4 regions of the Brucella intermedia LMG 3301 genome follow, and region 4 is predicted to be linked to each of the others. Evidence: predicted binding sites of a transcription regulator. Region 4 holds the regulator's gene; each other region holds the start of a gene.

Region 1 (3,117 bases), on a different contig from region 4:
AGATCGTCGAGGAGCATCTCGATCTCTGCCTGGATGCGGGCATCAATCACGAAGGCATCAATGCGGAAGTGGCCAAGGGCCAGTGGGAATTCCAGATTTTCGGCAAGGGTTCTAAAAACGCCGCAGACCAGATGTGGATCGCCCGTTACCTCCTGCTTCGTCTTTGCGAGCAGTACGAAATCGACATCGAGTTCCACTGCAAGCCGCTCGGCGATACCGACTGGAACGGCTCGGGCATGCACTGCAACTTCTCGACCAGATACATGCGTGAAGTGGGCGGCAAGGATTATTTCGAAGCCCTCATGGCGCAGTTCGAGAAGAATTTGCAGGACCATATCGACGTTTACGGCCCGGACAACCACATGCGCCTGACCGGCAAGCACGAAACCGCTCCGTGGAACAAGTTCTCCTATGGCGTTGCCGACCGCGGCGCCTCGATCCGCGTTCCACACTCCTTCGTGAGGGATGGATATCGCGGTTATCTCGAAGATCGCCGCCCGAATTCACAGGGCTGCCCATACCAGATCGCTTCGCAGGTCCTGAAGACGATTTCTGAAGTCCCGACCTCGGAAGACGAAGCACTCGCTGCCTGATTTCCAGACGAACGGCCCGGTGGAGGAATTCAGCGGGCCGGTGGTTGGGTTTCTCGGAAAACCGCAAACAACAAAAAAGGCCGGGGCGAAAACGCACCGACCTTCCTGATCATCGCTTTACTACCAGTGCCAGTACATCCGTGGTCAAAAGCATCAAGCGATGAAGGCTATTGCGAGCGACAGACGCGTTCCAGCGCTCTTAAGCAATGCCTATGACAGCCATATAGGCGCACATCTTGTTCAAAACAAGGTCGTGCATCAAATTAGTTCCGGCTTCCCCTTCCCGCGCAAGACCGAAGCATATCGTTCCCAGGATGCCCGAACGACCTGTCTGCGTCCGTCCACATCATCCTCCATGATTATCGATCGCCATCGCACTGCGGAACGTCCGGGCCGTTATCCCCGCTGATCTGAATGAACGGGTGACAGGATTGGGAAACCGAACGAGCGCCGATGGCAGAAGCCTGGGGAGACTGGATTCCTTGCAAACGGCCCAGACTCGAATCATTGACTTTTGAAAATGGCCGCATTTAAACACCTGTCACATTCCTGTAATGGATCAATCCCCCCGCGACCGCGTAACCCGGTGCGCTGCGTAAGAAATCAAGAGTAAATCATGGCAAACGAAGATCTCGAAGCTCGGCATCTGGAGACTCTTGATCGCGACCTTGGCCGCTTCGTCAAGCTGGAAACGGCGGCGAGCTACGTCTCCCGTCCGCTCGTGGCGCCCGGCATCGCTCTTGTATTCATCATGCTTGCCGGGCTTGGAGCGGCGATGCTGCTGGGTCATTCCAGCCAGATGTTCATCGTTGTCGCCGCAGCCGTCTTCGGCGCTTACATGGCGTTGAATATCGGCGCCAATGACGTTGCCAACAATATGGGACCCGCTGTCGGGGCCAATGCGCTGAGCATGGGCGGTGCGATTGCGATTGCTGCCATTTTTGAAAGTGCGGGTGCGCTCATTGCCGGGGCCGATGTCGTCTCGACGGTGGCGACCGGCATCATTGCGCCCGATACGCTCGCAACCCCGGTCATGTTCATCTGGGCGATGATGGCGGCGTTGCTCGCCTCGGCGCTCTGGGTCAATCTTGCCACCTGGATCGGCGCTCCCGTTTCAACCACCCATGCGGTTGTCGGAGGCGTCGTCGGGGCGGGTATCGTTGCGGCTGGCTTTGGAGCGGTGAACTGGTCGCAGATGGCCGCAATCGCGGCAAGCTGGGTTATCTCGCCGGTGCTGGGTGCGATCATAGCCGCCGGTTTTCTCTGGCTGATCAAAGCCCGTATCGTCTACCGCGCGGATAAGATTGCCGCTGCCCGCGTTTGGGTGCCCATTCTTGTCGGTCTGATGGCTGGCACCTTTGCAACCTATCTGATCATGAAGGGGCTGAAGCAGCTGGTCGATGTATCGATCGAGGTCGCTCTCGCCATCGGGCTGGCTTTCGGGCTTGCAAGCTGGCTAACCTTGATCCCGGTCATTCGCCGCCAGTCGCAGGGGCTCGAAAACCGCAACAAATCGCTGAAAGTCCTGTTCAGCATTCCGCTGGTTGTTTCGGCGGCGTTGCTTAGCTTCGCCCATGGTGCAAATGACGTGGCCAATGCGGTCGGTCCGCTTGCGGCGATTGTTCAGACATCGCAGACGGGCACGTTGATTGACGGTGTCGAGATTCCGCTCTGGGTCATGCTGATCGGCGCTTGTGGCATTTCGTTCGGCCTGTGCCTGTTCGGTCCGAAGCTCATCCGGATGGTTGGCAATCAGATCACCAAGCTGAACCCGATGCGGGCCTATTGCGTGTCGCTTTCCGCCGCGATCACCGTCATTCTCGCCAGTTGGCTGGGATTGCCGGTCAGTTCAACCCACATCGCCATTGGTGCGATCTTCGGCGTCGGATTCTTTCGCGAATGGGATACGGAACGCCGGCTGAAAAAGGCGCGCCAGGCCCTGCCGCTTGAATCCATCCCGGTTGAAGAGCGTCGCCGCCGCAAGCTGGTTCGCCGTTCTCACGCGCTGACGATTGCCGCAGCCTGGGTGGTAACGGTTCCCGCTGCCGCAATTCTGTCGGCCATTCTGTTTGCCTTGCTGAACCAGTTGCCCGTGGGGAATTCCTGATTCAGCGAGCTAAAGCGTGTCGCATTTATCATATTCACAAAACACGCTTTAAGCTTTCGTGCATGTCTTTATCCCAAAACCGGTTCCCACTTTTGGGAGACATGCTTTAGGCTCCGCCGAGAATTGTAAAAGCCCCGAGCTGCAAGCCCGGGGGGTTGTCCCCGCTACTGCTCACGCCATGGGAGCCCCGGATAGAAGCTGGATTGAGCGTCAAGAAAATGCTCCAATCCCGTGGACTGATTGACACCATCATAGGGTCATCAAGGCAGGCGGCATAAATGGAATTCAAGGAGACTGGCATGAGCGTGCAATTTGCCCCGCAGCTGACGGTGTGCGGGATTGAGGAACTGGCCGGGCAGCGAGCGCGAAAGGTCACCCATGTTCTGTCGCTGGTCGATCCAGACCTTCCCGAACTGG
Region 2 (3,117 bases), 2.4 Mb from region 4:
AAATGACGGCACTTTCGGAAAAGCTGGAGCGGCTTTCCAACGTCACCATGCGGGTGAAGGAATGGGACAATGATGTCGTCTTCCTGCATGAAGTGGCAAAGGGGGCTGCCGACCGTTCCTACGGCGTGCAGGTCGCGCGTCTTGCCGGTCTGCCCGAGGCGGTCGTCAATCGTGCGCGCGATGTGCTGCACCAGCTGGAAGCCGGTGAAACTTCCGGCAAGGCGGACAAGCTGATCGATGATCTGCCGCTGTTCTCCGTCGTCTTGCAGCAGGAAAAGCCGAAGCCGCAGGTGCAAATGAAGGACAGCGAACTGGCGAAAGCCGTCTCTGCCATCAGCCCTGACGAACTGACGCCCCGTGAAGCGCTCGACCTGATTTATAAGTTGAAGGAACTGGCCGGAAAGGCGTGAGATTCTGGACCCTCGCCCTTCGAGGCTTCGCTATGCTCCGCACCTCAGGGTGAGGGCGTCGAGTTTTCCGGCGAGGGGTATCCAGATGATTTCCCCTCATCCTGAGGAGGCCCGTAGGGCCGTCTCGAAGGGCCAGGGGAAATATCTACAGACTAAACAAACCTGTTCGCTTCAGCGCCGTAATAAGTAATGTAGCGGCTGGAGATGCGCTCAATTGGCAGGATGATGAACACATCGGTAGTGCCGAATGCTTCGTCGATCACGGCACCATCCCCAATCATCGCGCCAAGGCGCAGATAGCCTTTCACCAGCGGCGGCATCGAGAAGAGTGCAACCTTGTTGTTGATGGCTTCCTTCGGCATCAGGTCCATGGCCTGATAGCGGTGCGGCAGGGCGCGCACGTCCCAGTCCGGGGTGGCCCGGCAGTTGTGATGCAGGAACGACAGACCGAGCGCATGCGCGGCAGGCACGGCCCCGTGGAAGGAGGCGCAGCCGAACATCACATCGATGGAGTGGCGTCGGCAGTAGGCCCAGGCACCTTGCCACAGCAGCTCGACGGTGCGCTTGGAGCGATATTCCGCCTTCACGCAGGAGCGACCCAGTTCGAGCAGACGAAGATTTGGGCGCGAAAGGGCCAGACGCTGCACGTCATATTCATCGGCGGAGTAGAAGCCGAGCGCTTTGTCGGCCTGATCGCTCCGCATCAGACGATAGGTGCCGACAATCTGCTGGTGTTCCGGCACGGGCAGGGCGGTATCGTAAACAAGCAGATGATCGCAAATAGCGTCGAAGCGGTCGGCATCGCGAAGCTCCACAGCCTCGATGCTTTCGCGGCGCGCACCCATTTCGTCGAAGAAGACACGAAAGCGCAATTCCTGCGCGGCTTCCACGGCCTCAGGTGAATTGGCAAGCCGTACTTCCAGCGATCCGATGCGTCCCAGAACGATGGGATCGCCGCCGGACGCGAACAGCGCCTGTTGTGCTTCTAAGCCTGACATGACGGTATCATCAATGATTTGCTGGTCCATTCCAAGCAGTACTGTCATGATGATGGCTCCTGATTTGTCTATTCACGTATTCCTGAACGGCTTTCCCACCGATATTTCAGCAGGAACCATTCCAATCCATGTTCGGACAAGATTGCGTGGACACGACGTCCAGTTCCGCCGAAGCATTACAGATTCAGTGCTACGCGAGGATGACAGAAGCATGTCACCAATGTGTCAATTCAAGTGGATGGACCGTATCCTCTTCAAAAATCTTATAATTTCACGAGATTAAATTATGCGAAAGGCTGAAACCGATCAAGCTGCCTTGTCAGCGGGCGGCCCGCTCGCGACGCCAGCCGAGAAATTCTTCCAGAATGATGAGCCCAGCGCCGATGGTTATGAACGTGTCGGCGAGATTGAACACGGCGAATGACCATGTCGGCAGGTGGAACAGAATATAGTCCACGACATAGCCGTGCATCACCCGGTCGATCAGATTGCCGATAGCCCCCCCGACGACAAGCGCAAAACCGTAACGCGCGAAAATGCGGTCCGGAGCGTTGGTCCACCACAGATAAAGCACGAACAGGATAACTGCGGCAGTGATCGCGACCAGTCCCCAGTCGTGCAGCCAGGCCAGCATGGAAAAGGCGATGCCTTCATTGTGCGTGCGGAACAATGCGAGAAACGGCAGAAGGTCGATCTGCTGGCCGTAGCCCATCCGTGTTTCCACCAGATGCTTGACGCCCTGATCGATCAGTATGGTGAGAATGACGACAAAAAGTGAGGACCAGACAGCGTGCCGCTTCATCCGGAAGCCCTTTCATCAAGCGTGAGCGCGTCGCGACGGATTTCGTAGAGCATCACGCCGGTGGCAATGGCAAGATTGAGAGAATCGGCACGTCCCGCCTGCGGGATGCGGGCAAGCTTGTCGCAGGCACCGGCAAGGCTGTCCGGCAGGCCCTGCTGCTCATTGCCCATCATCAGCACGACCGGCTTGTTGGCATAGGGAATGGTGCGATAGTCGACCGCGCCTTTCAGGTGCGTGCCGACGACGAGACCGGACACGCCTTTGCGCCAGTTGAGGAAATCGGCTTCGCTCACCTTATAGAGCGGCATGGAAAAGACCGAGCCCATGGTGGCCCGCACGGTTTCCAGCGAATAGGGATCGGTCGTGTCGCCGATCAGAATAACGCCCTTGGCGCTGACCGCATCCGCGGTGCGGATGACAGTGCCAAGATTGCCCGGGTCACGCACGCGGTCGAGCGCGATATAGACGTCGTTGCCCTTTGGCTTGAGGCTTGCAAGCGGGCGGTACTGCTGCTCGAAGACGCCGACCACCATCTGCGGATTATCGCGGCGGGTAATGGCGGCCATGATCTTTTCGGTCACTTCCAGCACCAGTCCGCCCTTGGCGAAGGTGCGGGCGGCGACCTGCTCAACCATTTTGTTGCCCTTGCCGGATTTCGCAAAGACAAGCGTCTTGATGCGCCAGTCCTGTTCCAGCGCGTCGATGACAAGCTTCAGCCCTTCGGCCAGAAACACGCCCTGCTGGTCGCGGAATTTTTTCAGCGCCAGCGAGCGCAGGTCCTTCACAATGGGATTGGTAAGGCTGGTGACTTCCTTGACCTGTCCGACTTTCGAATATTCGGCCCGTTGGCCTTTTGAGAAATCGTCGTCACGGCTCATTTTGCTACCCAGCGGCTGAACATGGATGT
Region 3 (3,117 bases), 1.3 Mb from region 4:
ATCTGTAGAGGCTGCGTCTGGGGTCGTCGGGCAGCGGCTTGGAACGAATGCGGCCGCGGCTGACGTTGGCATAAAGGGTTTGCGGCTTTGTCTGAAGAATGGAAAGCGCTTCCTCCGCTGTGAGCCAGATCATTATTGCTCCCAACATTGATCGATTTCATCAAGATTGACGTCAATTATACTTGGAACCAATGTCGAAAGGCAAACAAGGAGAAATACCATGAATAGCGGACTTGAAGATGTGGTTGCTGCCGAAACCGTGCTGTCTGATGTTGATGGGCTTGCAGGCAGGCTGGTCATCCGCGGTCGATCGCTGGATGATCTGGTCCCCCACAGCAGCGTCGAAGATGGAATTGAACTTTTGTGGGACGGATTTTTCGAACAACTCCCGACAGGAGAAGAGCTTCAGAAGGCGCTCGGCGAAGCCCGCTTGCAGGTATTTCATCACACGGATGCTCTTGATGACGCACTGATGGAATTGTCGCCGCTGGAAGCACTGCGTGCCTTGATGGCTCGCATCCCGGACGAGGGCGATTTGACAGCCGCCTTGCATTTGATGGCCGCACCGGCGGTTTTCACAACCGCCATTTTGCGTGAACGCAAGGGGCGGCGCCCCATCCGCCCTGATCCCACACTGCCGCATAGTGCGGACATACTCCGCATGATGAATGCCGGAATGCCTGACGAAGTGGAAGTTGCCGGGCTGGATACTTATCTCATGGCGGTTTGCGATCATGGATTGAACGCCTCAACATTCGCCGCCCGCGTCGTGGCATCGACACGTGCTGGCCTGACTTCTTCCCTGCTCGCCGCAATCAGTGCGCTGAAAGGGCCGTTACACGGTGGAGCTCCGGGCCCGGTACTCGATATGCTTGATGCCATTGGCAGGCCCGATAACGCTGAATGGTGGCTTGAATCGGCAATTGCCGACGGAGAAAGGTTGATGGGTTTCGGCCATCGGGTCTATCGTGTGCGCGACCCGCGTGCCGACGCCCTGAAGGGCGCGTTGAAGCGTATCGAATCCCTTGGGCATGAGCGTGGAAAACACCGGGTTGAGTTGGCGGAGGCCGTGGAAAAGGCAGCCATAGCAATTCTTAGGCGCCACAAGCCGGATCGGGCTCTCGAAACCAATGTCGAGTTCTATACCGCCCTTTTGCTTGAGCAACTGGGTTTCCCTCGCGAGGCATTCACCTGCGTCTTTGCAATGGGCAGAACCATGGGGTGGATAGCTCACTGCCGAGAGCAGATCGCGACGAACAAGCTCATTCGTCCGCAATCGCGTTATGTTGGTCCAAAGGTGGAGCTGGTTGCTTGAAACATAGTCAGTGCATTCGAAGCTGTGTGAAGCTGCTCATCGCACCATAAAAACAGCTGTCATATCGCTGTGACAGGAATCGGGTTTTCTGCGCTCAGATCAGGTTGCCATTGAAGGGGACAACCAATGAGCGCAGATGCTCCGCAGCCCAGAAAACTCCGAACGCTCTTCATTTCGGATGTGCATCTCGGTTCAAAAGCAGCACAGGCTGAACTGCTTTTGGATTTTCTCCGTTATCATGAAGCGGAGACAATCTATCTCGTAGGGGATATTGTCGATGGATGGCGCCTGCGGCGCAATTGGCATTGGCCGCAGGAACATAATGATGTCGTCCAGAAGCTGCTTCGCAAAAGCCGCAAGGGCGCGAATATCATCTACATCGCCGGCAACCACGACGAATTCCTGCGAAATTTCCAGGGAACGCATTTCGGCGGCATCGAAGTGATGAACCGGGCGATCCATGAGACGGCGGACGGCCGCAAGTTTCTGGTCATCCATGGCGATCAGTTCGATGTAGTTGTCCGCAATGCTCGCTTCATCGCTTATCTCGGCGATTGGGCGTATGACAGTGCGATCTGGATAAACACAGTGATGAGCCGTGTCCGCTCGCTTTTCGGATTGCGCTACTGGTCATTTTCGGCCTGGGCGAAATTCCGGGTCAAGAAGGCGGTCAATTTTATCGGCCAGTTCGAGAATGTGGTTTCTGAAGAGGCGCAGCGTATTGGTGTCGACGGAGTGATCTGCGGCCATATCCATCATGCGACAATCGAAAGCATGAACGGCGTCGAATACATCAACACGGGCGACTGGGTGGAAAGCTGCACCGCTGTGATCGAGCATTTCGACGGTCGGATGGAACTAATCGAATGGACCGAACGCCGTGATCACCGCCCGAAGGCAGGACGCGTCAATTTCGACAATGAAGAGCATGACGAGGGCAGGATAATCCAACTCCCGCGCCCCGTTCGCGAATTGGCGAACCTTCGCCGATGAAGAAAATCGTCATCGTCACCGACGCCTGGCATCCACAAGTCAACGGCGTCGTGCGCACGTTGACCAAGTGTCATGATCTGATGATCGAACGGGGATATGACGTCACTGTCGTTTCCCCATTAGACTATAGATCAGTTCCGTGTCCGACATACCCGGAAATCCGGCTGGCCTTGACGACACCGGGCGCGTTCAAGCGGCGCTTAAAAACCATGCAGCCGGATTTCGTGCATATTGCAACTGAAGGCCCGCTTGGATTTATGGCTCGACGTGCCTGTATGAAAATGGGATGGTCCTTCACGACGAGTTTCCACACACGCTTTCCAGAATATCTGCAGGAACGCTTTCCGGTCCCTCCGAGTTGGACCTACGCATTCCTTCGGCGTTTCCACAATGCAGCCCGGCACACGCTCGTGCCTACCCAATCCATACTGGATGACCTCAAGGCCCGTGGCTTTACGCAACTGGATCTCTGGACGCGCGGTGTCGACCGGACATTGTTCTATCCCCGACCCGAGGTGCTGAAGGAATTGCCCCGACCGGTGTTTATCTGTGTGGGACGGGTCGCGTCAGAAAAGAACCTGCCTGCATTTCTGGAACTCGATGTTCCCGGCACAAAGCTAATTGTTGGAGACGGCCCCTCCCTTAATGATCTGCAGACGCGGTTTCCAGAAGCGGTGTTCGTCGGGAAACGCGAAGGTGAAGCGCTGGCCCAGACTTATGCCGCAGCCGACGTGTTTGTCTTTCCTAGCCGAACGGACACGTTCGGTCTCGTTTTGCTTGAAGCGATTGCATCCGGCCTGCCGGTCGCA
Region 4 (3,117 bases):
CGCGCGCGATTGCGGTCAGCCCGGAAGTCATCCTCATGGACGAACCGTGCTCGGCGCTCGACCCGATTGCAACCGCGAAGGTGGAAGAGCTGATCGACGAACTGCGCCAGAACTATACGATCGTGATCGTCACGCACTCCATGCAGCAGGCCGCGCGCGTTTCGCAACGCACAGCCATGTTCCACCTCGGCAATCTGGTCGAAGTGGGCGACACGGAAACCATGTTCACCGCGCCGACCGAAAAGCGCACGCAGGACTATATCACCGGACGCTTCGGCTGATCCGGAACTGCGTTTCAACAGACAGTGCGGCTTCCCCGCAATTTATATTACGAGGTCTACTATGCCGTCTCAGCATACCGTTCGCTCCTACGATGAGGAATTGAAGTTTCTCACCCACAAGATCGCCGAAATGGGCGGACATGCGGAACGTATGGTCGAGCAGTCGGTCGCCGCTATCGTCAATGCGGACAACGCGCTCGCACAGCGCGTCATCTCCGACGATCTCATCCTCGACGCCAGCGAGCGCGAGATCGACGACAAGGCCGTGATGATCATCGCCAAGCGCCAGCCCATGGCCGTGGACCTGCGCGAGATCATCGGTTCGATCCGCATCTCCGCCGACCTGGAGCGCGTTGGCGATCTGGGCAAGAACATTGCCAAGCGTGTTGCCGCCGTTTCGGAATCGCGTCAGCCGGTAAAGCTCTATCGTGGTCTGGAAACGCTGGCCGAACTGGCGCTGACCCAGCTCAAGGACGTGCTCGACGCTTATGCGTCGCGCTCGGTGCAGCAGATCAATGTCGTCCGTGACCGCGATGATGAGATCGATGCCATGTACACGTCACTGTTCCGCGAATTGCTGACCTACATGATGGAAGATCCGCGCAATATTTCCGCCTGCACGCATCTTCTGTTCTGCGCCAAGAATATCGAGCGTATCGGCGATCACGCGACCAACATCGCGGAGACCGTTTATTACATCGTGACCGGCCTGCAAATGCCGGCTGAGCGGCCCAAGGAAGACCTGAGCCACGGTATTGTCGTGGATGAGGCGCGTAAACCCTGAACTGCATCCGACCGGACCTGGAGTGATCCCGAGTCCGACGGCTGAGAATGAGTGAATAGCGCGGCGGCACGCGGTCGATTGGGGGGATTGTATCCACCGCCCGCCGCATTTGGATAGGGAAATACTGGATGTCACAGGCACCCAAAATCGCTGTGGTAGAAGACGAAGAGGCGCTGAGCGTGCTGCTTCGCTATAATCTTGAGGCAGAGGGCTACCAGGTCGATACCATGCTGCGCGGCGACGAGGCCGAAATCGCATTGCGCGAGAATGTGCCGGATTTGCTTATTCTGGACTGGATGCTGCCAGGGGTTTCGGGCATCGAATTGTGCCGCCGCCTGCGCCAATGGCCGGAAACCGAGCGCCTGCCGATCATCATGCTGACGGCGCGTGGCGAGGAAAGCGAACGCGTCCGCGGGTTGAGCGTCGGCGCCGACGATTATGTGGTAAAGCCGTTTTCGACGCCGGAACTTCTGGCGCGCGTCAAGGCGATGCTGCGCCGGTCCAATCCGAGCATTCTTTCGCATGTGCTGAAAGTGGGCGACCTTGTTCTGGACCGTCAGCAGCATCGGGTTTACCGCAAGGAAAAGGAGGTCCGTCTCGGACCGACTGAATTCCGACTGCTCGAATATTTCATGATGTCGCCCGGCCGTGTCTTCTCGCGCAGCCAGCTTCTGGATGGCGTCTGGGGTCCGGACATCTATGTGGACGATCGCACGGTGGACGTCCACGTCGGACGGCTGCGCAAGGCGATCAATGTCGGTCGCGCGCTCGATCCGATCCGCACCGTTCGCGGTGCCGGTTATTCTTTCGGTTGATCGACACCGTCATTCAAACTCTCAGATATAGCTCCTGATCGGCCCGCCATTTTCATCGTGGCGGGCCGTTTGCGGATGATCAGCCTGCGGCAACGTTGATCCGATTCGCATAGGCCCGACCAAAACTGCGCGCCAATCACGCATTTTCACGCGATGTTACAAATCTGTTTCCAAAGTTGACGACAACCCACGGAACCCATGGGAAACAGAATTTTTGCAGATCATTCGAAGCAGCGCGGACGTGATGGAGAAACCATCCAAGCAAAAGCGAATTAAGGCAGCGATATGGCGTGTATTGCGGGAATTTGTATCGCATTAAATCAATGCCTTATCTGAATTCGTAATTCTCGTTAATAAATTATTAATATATTTAAAGGGCTTGTAGGCATATTCGCACTCTCGATTCGGATTTCGTTTCAGGCTGTATGACCGCTGCCTGCATCGTTGGGATTTGACCCTTCGCCTTTTTTTGGCCTAAAAATTCCAAAACCTTGAATTCGATTGAGCGACAGTAGGACGTACGATTTTGATCTTCGTCCTCTTTGACTTGCACCGCAGTCAGACGTTCGCGCGCATCATTCCGGATGTGTCTGCCTGAACGAATGACTGGATCAGTTAAGGGTCCTAACATGAGATTGAGCCATTGACGCGCGCCGCGAAGTGGAAATTGCCCGTTCTTGTCGGGCTGGTGGTTGCGCCTTTCGTGGTCACCGGATGCACGACGACCGGAACCACGGGAAAAGCCAATTCGGAAAAGACGGCGGCAAGCCACGTCAAATCCGTCAATGGCGTGAAGACCTACACCTACACAGCGCGTGACAAGGAATGCCTTGAGCGCGCGATGTTCTTCGAATCGAACCGGTCCAGCCCCGACGGGCTTCTCGCTGTCGGCACGGTCGTCATGAACCGTCTCGCATCGGGCCGTTATCCCGATACGATTTGCGGCGTCGTTGGCCAGAAGAACCAGTTTGCGCCGGGCGTCCTCACCCGCAGGATGGATTCCAGGGCGCTGCCTGATGTTCAGGCGACTGCCGATGCAGTGTTGAAGGGGCAGCGCCATCCGAAACTCAAGAACGCCATGTTCTTCCATACGGCGGGCCTGAGGTTCCCTTACAACAACATGCACTATGTGCTCGTCGCCGGTGGCAATTCCTTCTATGAAAAGCGCAACCGCGATGGCTCGCTGCAGAACCCGGTCCCGCAGGAGCCATACAATCTTGCCCTCGCATATTCGCCG

The links. Region 4 encodes PhoB, which activates phosphate uptake and scavenging genes when phosphate is short. Its sites were predicted from a motif close to TGTCATNNANCTGTCAT; they were not measured.
Positions count from the first base shown of each region.
Region 1: a site for PhoB is predicted at 1,133-1,149, ahead of OINT_RS21530 (inorganic phosphate transporter). Genes of this name have one in related genera too.
Region 2: a site for PhoB is predicted at 1,621-1,637, ahead of olsB (l-ornithine N(alpha)-acyltransferase). Genes of this name have one in related genera too.
Region 3: a site for PhoB is predicted at 1,373-1,389, ahead of OINT_RS06010 (UDP-2,3-diacylglucosamine diphosphatase). Genes of this name have one in related genera too.

Region 1 covers NZ_ACQA01000003.1:15,649-18,765, reverse strand. Annotated here, with positions in the region: gene OINT_RS21540 (glutamine synthetase beta-grasp domain-containing protein) at 1-593, shown strand, start outside; gene OINT_RS21530 (inorganic phosphate transporter) at 1,210-2,700, shown strand; gene OINT_RS21525 (tyrosine phosphatase family protein) at 3,000-3,117, shown strand, end outside.
Region 2 covers NZ_ACQA01000001.1:179,953-183,069, forward strand. Annotated here, with positions in the region: gene mutS (DNA mismatch repair protein MutS) at 1-410, shown strand, start outside; gene olsB (l-ornithine N(alpha)-acyltransferase) at 563-1,456, opposite strand; gene lspA (signal peptidase II) at 1,728-2,210, opposite strand; gene OINT_RS00810 (TrmH family RNA methyltransferase) at 2,207-3,088, opposite strand; partial or broken gene OINT_RS00815 (class I SAM-dependent methyltransferase) at 3,085-3,117, opposite strand, start outside.
Region 3 covers NZ_ACQA01000001.1:1,266,522-1,269,638, reverse strand. Annotated here, with positions in the region: partial or broken gene OINT_RS06020 (citrate synthase) at 1-133, opposite strand, end outside; gene OINT_RS06015 (citrate synthase/methylcitrate synthase) at 221-1,315, shown strand; gene OINT_RS06010 (UDP-2,3-diacylglucosamine diphosphatase) at 1,442-2,308, shown strand; gene OINT_RS06005 (glycosyltransferase family 4 protein) at 2,305-3,117, shown strand, end outside.
Region 4 covers NZ_ACQA01000001.1:2,550,898-2,554,014, forward strand. Annotated here, with positions in the region: gene pstB (phosphate ABC transporter ATP-binding protein PstB) at 1-281, shown strand, start outside; gene phoU (phosphate signaling complex protein PhoU) at 343-1,065, shown strand; gene phoB (phosphate regulon transcriptional regulator PhoB) at 1,194-1,880, shown strand; gene OINT_RS12265 (cell wall hydrolase) at 2,524-3,117, shown strand, end outside.